DNA from 3 places in the Mesobacillus jeotgali genome. Region 3 is predicted to be linked to each of the others. Evidence: a T-box and tRNA genes for the amino acid it is inferred to sense, from the RefSeq annotation. Region 3 holds a T-box; the other regions hold tRNA genes.
What was found. The T-box of region 3 lies ahead of tyrS (tyrosine--tRNA ligase). A T-box ahead of a tRNA ligase gene usually reads a tRNA of that ligase, here a tRNA-Tyr.
Positions count from the first base shown of each region.

Region 1 (3,255 bases), 2.2 Mb from region 3:
GAGCTGTCCTTAGTACGAGAGGACCGGGATGGACGCACCGCTGGTGTACCAGTTGTCTTGCCAAAGGCATCGCTGGGTAGCTATGTGCGGACGGGATAAGTGCTGAAAGCATCTAAGCATGAAGCCCCCCTCAAGATGAGATTTCCCATAGCGCAAGCTAGTAAGAACCCTGAAAGATGATCAGGTTGATAGGTCAGAGGTGGAAGCGCGGTGACGTGTGGAGCTGACTGATACTAATCGTTCGAGGACTTAACCAAAATGATTACTCGTTCTTCTTGTTTTCTTCTTACAACATTATCTAGTTTTGAGGGAATAAAAGCTTTTCATTAAGTGAAAAACTTTCTTAATTTTTCTCTTGCAAAATGCATAAAAGACAGTATAATAGATATTGTCTTTAAAAAATGTCTGGTGGCGATGGCGAGAAGGTCACACCCGTTCCCATACCGAACACGGAAGTTAAGCTTCTCAGCGCCGATGGTAGTTGGGGGTTTCCCCCTGTGAGAGTAGGACGCCGCCGGGCAGGATGCATTTTCATCCAATCTTCAAAGATATGGATCGCGTATCCAAGTCGGAGAAATAATCATTATTCCGCAGTAGCTCAGTGGTAGAGCACTCGGCTGTTAACCGAGCGGTCGTAGGTTCGAATCCTACCTGCGGAGCCAATTTGGAGAGCTGTCCGAGAGGTCGAAGGAGCACGATTGGAAATCGTGTAGACGGTCAACGCTGTCTCAAGGGTTCGAATCCCTTGCTCTCCGCCATAGAAACTTATATCTGGCCCCTTGGTCAAGCGGTTAAGACACCGCCCTTTCACGGCGGTAACACGGGTTCGAATCCCGTAGGGGTCACCAAACGGAGGATTAGCTCAGCTGGGAGAGCATCTGCCTTACAAGCAGAGGGTCGGCGGTTCGATCCCGTCATCCTCCACCATGATTTTTCACGAAGTGAAAATAATCTTCAATTAATATCGTCGCGGGGTGGAGCAACGAGCGTTACTTCACTGTATGAACTGCGAGTTGTACCGATTGAGCAGCAGCTTGAATAAACTTCCTGAGATCGGGACAGTCATTGCTCTTAAGGTGCATGCACAAATCGATATTCTTTATTACCGTCGCGGGGTGGAGCAGTCCGGTAGCTCGTCGGGCTCATAACCCGAAGGTCGCAGGTTCAAATCCTGCCCCCGCAATCATAAAGTTATTTTCAAGTTAATCACTTGAAAAGACTTTGGTCCCGTGGTGTAGCGGTTAACATGCCTGCCTGTCACGCAGGAGATCGCCGGTTCGATCCCGGTCGGGACCGCCATTGTGGCTCAGTAGCTCAGTCGGTAGAGCAAAGGACTGAAAATCCTTGTGTCGGCGGTTCGATTCCGTCCTGAGCCACCATTTATGTAATACCTTGTTATTTAGGTAATTTAATAAAATGGCTTTTTTAACATCAGAAAAAATGTTATAGTGGAGGGGTAGCGAAGTGGCTAAACGCGGCGGACTGTAAATCCGCTCCCTCAGGGTTCGGCGGTTCGAATCCGTCCCCCTCCACCACTTAATATAGGGGTATAGTTTAAAGGTAGAACGAAGGTCTCCAAAACCTTTGGTGTGGGTTCGATTCCTACTACCCCTGCCAATTTTATTATGGCGATTGTGGCGAAGTGGTTAACGCATCGGATTGTGGTTCCGACATTCGTGGGTTCGATTCCCATCAGTCGCCCCATTTTAATCACAAATTCATCAGTAGATGAATAGTATATTTTGGGCTATAGCCAAGCGGTAAGGCAACGGACTTTGACTCCGTCATGCGTTGGTTCGAATCCAGCTAGCCCAGCCATTTTGCGGAAGTAGTTCAGTGGTAGAATACAACCTTGCCAAGGTTGGGGTCGCGGGTTCGAATCCCGTCTTCCGCTCCAAAAATATATGGCGGCATAGCCAAGTGGTAAGGCAAAGGTCTGCAAAACCTTTATTCACCGGTTCAAATCCGGTTGCCGCCTCCACTAGATTATAGTGGCAGCAAGACAATTTAATATGCCGGTGTGGCGGAATTGGCAGACGCGCACGACTCAAAATCGTGTTCCTTCTGGAGTGTCGGTTCGACCCCGACCACCGGTACCACTTTTATTATAAACAGGTGATCCTGTTTTCTTTATTTCATAAAGATGTGTATGCGGGTGTAGTTTACTGGTAAAACCTCAGCCTTCCAAGCTGATGTAGTGGGTTCGATTCCCATCACCCGCTCCATACATACGTGACTAACGCAGTATGTCGTTTCCAGAAAACGATATGCTGCGTTTTTTCTTTTCTTTGTCTTTGTAAAAAACTGAATGTTGATTTCACAGTGTTCCATTCAAGTCGTTGGATTTTGTCTTATTTATAGCAGTTAACCGGAATACCTCCGCTTATTTCAGCTTCATACGCTTCAAATATTACAATAGCCGGAATTTCTCCGCTTAAAAATCTCATACCTACTTGAAAATAACAATGAATGATATAAAGTATTATCTTTTCTTTAAATATTTCTCGAAAAGAAAGTAGGATGCCTCAGCATCCTAAAATTCGATATGTGCCCGCTCCGCCATGGATTTGGGTAAACATGTTCATTAGAGACTCGGTCATTTTTTGCTTGCCTTCAGGGGAAGCTGAAGGTCTTAAATAAACGATCTGCAGAGCATTTGTTGTTTTTTCAGTTACGGCTGTTCTTTCTGAATCAACAAATGGACTTCCGAATGGTCCTTGTTCATCAGCAGAGATCATCAGGTTCGCCAGGTTATTCGTTCTTCCATTCAAACCTGTGTATTCTTCGTTTTCTTCTCCTATTTTAATCGTTACATTCCCCAACAGCTTGTCACTGTCATAAACACCTATTGGGATTTGATATTCAAGTGAGAAGAAATTATTTAAATCTATCGCGCTATGTATTGATTGAAGATAATTCTGCTTTGCAACACGGCGGTAGAGTGCTTCTGCTGAGTGTCTGTATCGGTTCGGGTCCTTCCCTGTAGTTTTGAATATTGAGCGCCACTCTTTAATGCCTTCAAGATCCGTTACGTTTTTTTCCAGAAGGTCGAAGTAGATTGATTCCTGAAAAAGCTGCAATCTGCCTTTTAACATTTGCGGAGACTTACCTACCTGTATGTCTTTATATTCGATAATCCCGACTGAAAATCGGGGAATGAGATCACATAATGCACTGGAAACTTGAATTTCCATTGATTCCACCTCCAAATTGGCTTTAAAATAGTTTATCATAAAAGTAATTTGCTTATAAATT
Region 1 is NZ_CP109811.1:1,062,494-1,065,748, forward strand. Features, by position in the region: rRNA gene FOF60_RS05240 (23S ribosomal RNA) at 1-257, shown strand, start outside; rRNA gene rrf (5S ribosomal RNA) at 405-520, shown strand; tRNA gene FOF60_RS05250 (tRNA-Asn) at 588-662, shown strand; tRNA gene FOF60_RS05255 (tRNA-Ser) at 667-758, shown strand; tRNA gene FOF60_RS05260 (tRNA-Glu) at 774-848, shown strand; tRNA gene FOF60_RS05265 (tRNA-Val) at 852-927, shown strand; tRNA gene FOF60_RS05270 (tRNA-Met) at 1,110-1,183, shown strand; tRNA gene FOF60_RS05275 (tRNA-Asp) at 1,224-1,299, shown strand; tRNA gene FOF60_RS05280 (tRNA-Phe) at 1,304-1,379, shown strand; tRNA gene FOF60_RS05285 (tRNA-Tyr) at 1,451-1,535, shown strand; tRNA gene FOF60_RS05290 (tRNA-Trp) at 1,544-1,617, shown strand; tRNA gene FOF60_RS05295 (tRNA-His) at 1,629-1,704, shown strand; tRNA gene FOF60_RS05300 (tRNA-Gln) at 1,744-1,818, shown strand; tRNA gene FOF60_RS05305 (tRNA-Gly) at 1,823-1,897, shown strand; tRNA gene FOF60_RS05310 (tRNA-Cys) at 1,907-1,981, shown strand; tRNA gene FOF60_RS05315 (tRNA-Leu) at 2,015-2,099, shown strand; tRNA gene FOF60_RS05320 (tRNA-Gly) at 2,152-2,225, shown strand; gene FOF60_RS05325 (B3/B4 domain-containing protein) at 2,526-3,194, opposite strand.
Region 1: it has a tRNA-Tyr gene. The T-box ahead of tyrS (tyrosine--tRNA ligase) is inferred to sense a tRNA for this amino acid. The anticodon was not compared.

Region 2 (3,255 bases), 1.3 Mb from region 3:
GCGCACGTGCTCCGATAATGACAATGTTTTCCGCCTTTACTTTTGGCGCGAATCCGCCTAATTGAGTCAGCATTTCATGACCCAAACCCAGGCTCGCAGCCAGCGGCATTCCGTGGATATTACCAGACGGAGAAGTTTCCGCTGTATTCAAGTCACCATGCGCATCATACCAGATGACACCCAGGTTCTTATAATGCTTGGATACACCTGCCAATGTCCCGATCGCAATGCTATGATCACCGCCTAATACAAGCGGGAATGATCCTGATTCTATAATCCTGTCTACCTCATCAGCAAGCAAACTATTTTTCTCAGCAACTAATTCCAGGTTGCGAAGATTGCTGTTAGGATCAATCTTCACCTCAGGTCTGCCAACTGCGATATCTCCCAAATCCTCTATCTCATCAAATAACACTCTCAGTCTTTCATTTATTCCAGCATAACGGATTGCACTTGGGCCCATGTCGACTCCCCTTCTCATCTGACCCAAATCCATCGGCATACCAATAATCGAAAGTTTCTTCATTGTTTTCTCCCCCTTGCTATCTCTCGTCTACTCCTTATTTTAAACGCTTTCATTCAAATGACTCAACCGGACAATTTCATGAATATATATACGGTTTGGAATTGAGCGAATTTATTGGGTAAGGATACTTAATATGAAAAATTTATAACAGCTTCACCGGCGAATTGGAATAGACTTGAAATATGAGAAAAATGAGAAAAAGCAAATGCTGTCGGATTAATAGGTAGTATTCTGGACAGCTCTAGGCTTTACCCCCTGTAAACTGTCAGAATAACGGCTTTTTCTTGATAGCTTTGGTCTCTTCTCCTTCAAACTTGTCTAAACTCTATTGGATAAAAATAAAAAAGCCATAAATCCGTTGGATTTATGGCTGAAATGGTATTTATGTAGTGTGATGGTGGAGCCTAGCGGGATCGAACCGCTGACCTCCTGCGTGCAAGGCAGGCGCTCTCCCAGCTGAGCTAAGGCCCCATTTGGAGCGGAAGACGGGATTCGAACCCGCGACCCCAACCTTGGCAAGGTTGTATTCTACCACTGAACTACTTCCGCATGATTTTATTATATAGATAAGACCCCTAAAAATAAAGGATTAAGTTCATTCTTAGGGGTCTTAACATGAGTGAGCCATGAAGGACTCGAACCTTCGACCCTCTGATTAAAAGTCAGATGCTCTACCGACTGAGCTAATGGCTCAAAAATGGCTGGGCTAGCTGGATTCGAACCAACGCATGACGGAGTCAAAGTCCGTTGCCTTACCGCTTGGCTATAGCCCAATGAAAAAATAAAAAGGACATTAGTAGCTTGTCCAATTTTAATATGTATTAAAATGGTGGAGGGGGACGGATTCGAACCGCCGAACCCTGAGGGAGCGGATTTACAGTCCGCCGCGTTTAGCCACTTCGCTACCCCTCCACATAATAGAACTTCCTAACTAGGTACATGCTCAAAATCCCTTCGGGACTTTTCGCATCTTTCCGCTGAAGTTTATTCAGGTAAGTTAGAAAGATGGTGCCGGCGAGAGGACTTGAACCCCCAACCTACTGATTACAAGTCAGTTGCTCTACCAATTGAGCTACACCGGCATTAAGGAAAGTTATATAAGAATAAATGGTGGAGGATGACGGGATCGAACCGCCGACCCTCTGCTTGTAAGGCAGATGCTCTCCCAGCTGAGCTAATCCTCCATATTCAACTTCGCTGTCGCAAAAAAATCTTGGTGACCCCTACGGGATTCGAACCCGTGTTACCGCCGTGAAAGGGCGGTGTCTTAACCGCTTGACCAAGGGGCCATATAATAGTATTTTCAGAGCTTCCAAGCGGGCTCGAACCGCTGACCTCTTCCTTACCATGGAAGTGCTCTACCTGCTGAGCTATGGAAGCATTTTGCTGCCAGCTCAAATGACTTACGTCATTTAGAGATAATGGCTCCGCAGGTAGGATTCGAACCTACGACCGCTCGGTTAACAGCCGAGTGCTCTACCACTGAGCTACTGCGGAATAATGGTATTTTTCATAACTCTTGCAGATGATTCGAATGCCACATCTTAGAACTTATCCAAGATGATCATGCATCATTGCCTGGCGGCGTCCTACTCTCACAGGGGGAAACCCCCAACTACCATCGGCGCTGAGAAGCTTAACTTCCGTGTTCGGTATGGGAACGGGTGTGACCTTCTCGCCATCGCCACCAGACAATTTTTAAGGACAATATTTATTATACTGCCTTTTATGCATTTTTCAAGAGGTAATTTAAGATATTTTGCTATCGCAAGAAAACTTTATTCCCTCAAAACTAGATAATGTTTGTAAGAAGAAAACAAGAAGATCGAGTAATCAATTTGGTTAAGTCCTCGAACGATTAGTATCAGTCAGCTCCACACGTCACCGCGCTTCCACCTCTGACCTATCAACCTGATCATCTTTCAGGGTTCTTACTAGCTTGCGCTATGGGAAATCTCATCTTGAGGGGGGCTTCATGCTTAGATGCTTTCAGCACTTATCCCGTCCGCACATAGCTACCCAGCGATGCCTTTGGCAAGACAACTGGTACACCAGCGGTGCGTCCATCCCGGTCCTCTCGTACTAAGGACAGCTCCTCTCAAATTTCCTGCGCCCACGACGGATAGGGACCGAACTGTCTCACGACGTTCTGAACCCAGCTCGCGTACCGCTTTAATGGGCGAACAGCCCAACCCTTGGGACCGACTACAGCCCCAGGATGCGATGAGCCGACATCGAGGTGCCAAACCTCCCCGTCGATGTGGACTCTTGGGGGAGATAAGCCTGTTATCCCCGGGGTAGCTTTTATCCGTTGAGCGATGGCCCTTCCATGCGGAACCACCGGATCACTAAGCCCGACTTTCGTCCCTGCTCGACTTGTAGGTCTCGCAGTCAAGCTCCCTTGTGCCTTTACACTCTGCGAATGATTTCCAACCATTCTGAGGGAACCTTTGGGCGCCTCCGTTACTCTTTAGGAGGCGACCGCCCCAGTCAAACTGCCCACCTGACACTGTCTCCCGCCCCGATCAGGGGCGTGGGTTAGAATTTCAATACAGCCAGGGTAGTATCCCACCGACGCCTCCACCGAAGCTGGCGCTCCGGTTTCTCAGGCTCCTACCTATCCTGTACAAGCTGTACCAAAATTCAATATCAGGCTACAGTAAAGCTCCACGGGGTCTTTCCGTCCTGTCGCGGGTAACCTGCATCTTCACAGGTACTATAATTTCACC
Region 2 is NZ_CP109811.1:174,427-177,681, reverse strand. Features, by position in the region: gene rocF (arginase) at 1-526, opposite strand, end outside; tRNA gene FOF60_RS00980 (tRNA-Ala) at 922-997, opposite strand; tRNA gene FOF60_RS00975 (tRNA-Gly) at 1,001-1,075, opposite strand; tRNA gene FOF60_RS00970 (tRNA-Lys) at 1,147-1,219, opposite strand; tRNA gene FOF60_RS00965 (tRNA-Gln) at 1,225-1,299, opposite strand; tRNA gene FOF60_RS00960 (tRNA-Tyr) at 1,354-1,438, opposite strand; tRNA gene FOF60_RS00955 (tRNA-Thr) at 1,533-1,608, opposite strand; tRNA gene FOF60_RS00950 (tRNA-Val) at 1,635-1,710, opposite strand; tRNA gene FOF60_RS00945 (tRNA-Glu) at 1,741-1,815, opposite strand; tRNA gene FOF60_RS00940 (tRNA-Thr) at 1,834-1,906, opposite strand; tRNA gene FOF60_RS00935 (tRNA-Asn) at 1,949-2,023, opposite strand; rRNA gene rrf (5S ribosomal RNA) at 2,103-2,218, opposite strand; rRNA gene FOF60_RS00925 (23S ribosomal RNA) at 2,365-3,255, opposite strand, start outside.
Region 2: it has a tRNA-Tyr gene. The T-box ahead of tyrS (tyrosine--tRNA ligase) is inferred to sense a tRNA for this amino acid. The anticodon was not compared.

Region 3 (3,255 bases):
TGATGGTCGTATAAATCTTATAGCCATTCTGGCGGATGTCGCGGTCTGCAAGGGCCTGGTATTCTGCCATCAGTTTTTCATCTTTTTTCAGATCTTCAGGTTCATAGCCATCACGCTGAGCGAGAATCTCTGCCAAGATTTTAACGGATCGTTTCTCGATTTCAAAAGTAAGGAACGGATATTGCTCAACCGTATTATCACTTGGAACTTCTTTTACAAAGTCCTTGGTGATATCGTAATTGATTGCATCGTTGAACTCTTCATCGGAAATGAAACCAGCTCCATGCATCCTTGTGATGACTGTCTTGTATCTAGACAGGCCTGGCTCAAGACCGGCCGTATCCTTCAGTTTGCCGCGGTCGCTGCTGAATGGCGTGTAGCCGAATGGACTCTGCGGAAGTCCGGCGATAAATGCAGCCTGCGGCAATGTAAGATCCTTCGCTTCTTTTCCGAAGATGCCTTTTGCTGCAGCCTGGACACCGGCAATGTTGCTGCCGTTTGCGTTTCGTCCGAAGGTAGCGACATTTAGGTACGCTTCAAGGATTTCTTTTTTATCAAAGAATTTTTCGAGACGAAGGGCGAGCAGGATTTCTTTCGCTTTACGCTCGAAGGAAATTTCATTGGTCAAGATCTGGTTCTTGATGAGCTGCTGTGTCAGTGTACTTCCCCCGGAGGATGTTGCTGAATTTGTGACCTCCTGGAAAAGTGCGCGCATGATTGCTTTTGGAACGACGCCGTCATGCTCGTAAAAGTACTCATCTTCGGTTGCAACTACTGCATTTATCAAATGCTTCGACATATCGTCAAGTTTTACTTCCTCGCGGTAAAGGTCCGTTCGGAGCTTGCCAAGATAAACATCGTTATCAAAATATAAATCCGAGGTTTCTTCATAGTTGTATATATCTTTCCTCATATTTTCATAAGGTCGGATTTGTTCATCTTTGACAAGGGATGCGAAGTACCCGGCACCTGTGCCTGCGGCGAAGCCACCGCCGAGAACTAATACAATGATTAATAACAACAGCATGTTCCAGACAACCGAATAAGTAATCCGGGCTCCTTTTACGGTCTTTTTATTCGTAAAAAAAGCACCAAAGGATTTAAGCTTCTCTTTCCAAGCCTGTTTTCCTTCATGCATTCATATCATTCCCCCTAAAATCACATACATTATAGCATAAACAGGCTGTCGAATAGATGCTAATGTTAATTTTTCTGAAAATTAATGTCGAATTTGACAACAAGTATCGCTTTATGGTAAAAATGCTTTATTAACTTTATAGCAAAAAGCTGTGAAGGGAATGAGTAGTGCTTCTGTCAATGTTTCAGAAAGCCGGCGGCTGCTGTGAGCCGGTACAAACAGAAGGATGAATTACCTCCCTGAGCGCCGCAGTGAACTTAAGTAACATAGTAGCCGCGGACGGTCTAACCGTTATTTTATTGAGTGGAAGACATTTTTTTATTTTGTTTTCAAGCCGGGTGGTACCGCGCATACAGCGCCCCTGCATTTATTGCAGGGGCGTTTTTTGTTGTTAAAAATCCGGTTGCGAAATATATTTTTGAATGGAGGAAGAAGAAATGGAATTACTAAAAGATCTCGAATGGCGCGGGATTATTTACCAGCAGACAGATGAAGAGGGAATGAAGGATTTGCTTTCAAAGGAGAAAATCTCTCTTTACTGTGGTGTGGACCCAACCGCGGACAGCATGCATATCGGACACCTTCTTCCGTTCCTTACGCTGCGCCGTTTTCAAAATGCAGGGCATCGTCCGATTGTTCTTGTCGGAGGAGCGACCGGCTTGATTGGCGATCCAAGCGGCAAGAGTGAGGAGCGTAAACTGCAGACACTTGAACAAGTACAGGTAAATGTAGATGGAATCAGAAAGCAGCTGGAACAAATTTTCAGCGTAGAAGGTGAAAATGCAGCAATGATGGTAAACAACTACGACTGGGCCGGTTCCATGGATGTCGTAACATTCCTGCGTGACTTCGGAAAGCATGTTGGCGTCAATTACATGCTGGCAAAGGATACAATCGCTTCAAGGCTTGAAACAGGCATTTCATTTACCGAATTCACATACACCATCCTGCAGGCAATGGACTTCTACCACTTATATGAAAAACACGGCTGCAAAATGCAGATTGGCGGAAGCGACCAGTGGGGAAATATTACGACCGGTCTTGAGTTGATCCGCAAAATGTCTGATGAAGGCTCCAAGGCTTTCGGTCTGACAATCCCGCTTGTCACAAAGGCAGACGGTACAAAATTCGGAAAGTCAGAAAGCGGCGCTGTATGGCTTGATCCGGAAAAAACGTCACCATATGAGTTCTACCAGTTCTGGATTAACACAGCAGATGCCGATGTAGTGAAATACTTGAAATTCTTCACTTTCCTAGAAAAAGAAGAAATCGAAGCGCTGGAAAAGGCTGTTAAGGAAGAGCCGCATCTGCGCAAGGCACAAAAAGCCCTTGCTGAAGAAATGACACGCATGATCCACGGAGAAGAATCTTTACAGCAGGCAATCAGGATTTCAGCGGCCCTTTTCAGCGGTGACATTAAAAACCTGAGCGCTGACGAAATCAAGCAAGGCTTCAAGGACGTTCCTTCTTTTACAGTAGAAGGGGAAGAAGAACAAGGACTAGTCGATTTGCTCGTTGCAGCAAAAATCTCTCCTTCCAAGCGCCAGGCACGTGAAGATGTTTCAAACGGCGCTGTCTCTCTAAACGGAGAACGCGTCACTGATACTGCTTATGTACTAAGCGATGCAGACAAAATAGAAGACCAGTTCACGATTGTCCGACGCGGTAAAAAGAAATACTTTATGATTAAGTACTAGAGTTTGTTGCATCATATGAAAAAACAGCTCATTAGATGCAGAAAACAGCCATCTTGGATGAACCCAGGTGGCTGTTTTTAAGTTATTTTGGTTTATGTAATACTTTTAAACGCAAAAATGGAAGGTTTATTCGCAAAATTTATGACTTTATTCGCAAAAAAAGAAATTTATTCGCAAAAATCAATAGTTTATTCGCAAACGGTGAATTTTTACACTTTTTCTGCGCCAAAACAAAAACCCCAGCCAAATCGGCTGGGGTTCTTTAAGCACTCTATTAACGAGAGTAGAATTCAACGATAAGAGCTTCGTTGATTTCAGCTGGAAGTTCAGAACGCTCAGGCATGCGAGTGAAAGTTCCTTCTAGCTTGTCTGCGTCGAAAGTCAAGAAGTCAGGTACGAAGTTGTTTACTTCGATTGCTT
Region 3 is NZ_CP109811.1:3,679,603-3,682,857, reverse strand. Features, by position in the region: gene FOF60_RS18865 (transglycosylase domain-containing protein) at 1-1,138, opposite strand, end outside; T-box leader at 1,281-1,504, shown strand; gene tyrS (tyrosine--tRNA ligase) at 1,576-2,835, shown strand; gene rpsD (30S ribosomal protein S4) at 3,110-3,255, opposite strand, start outside.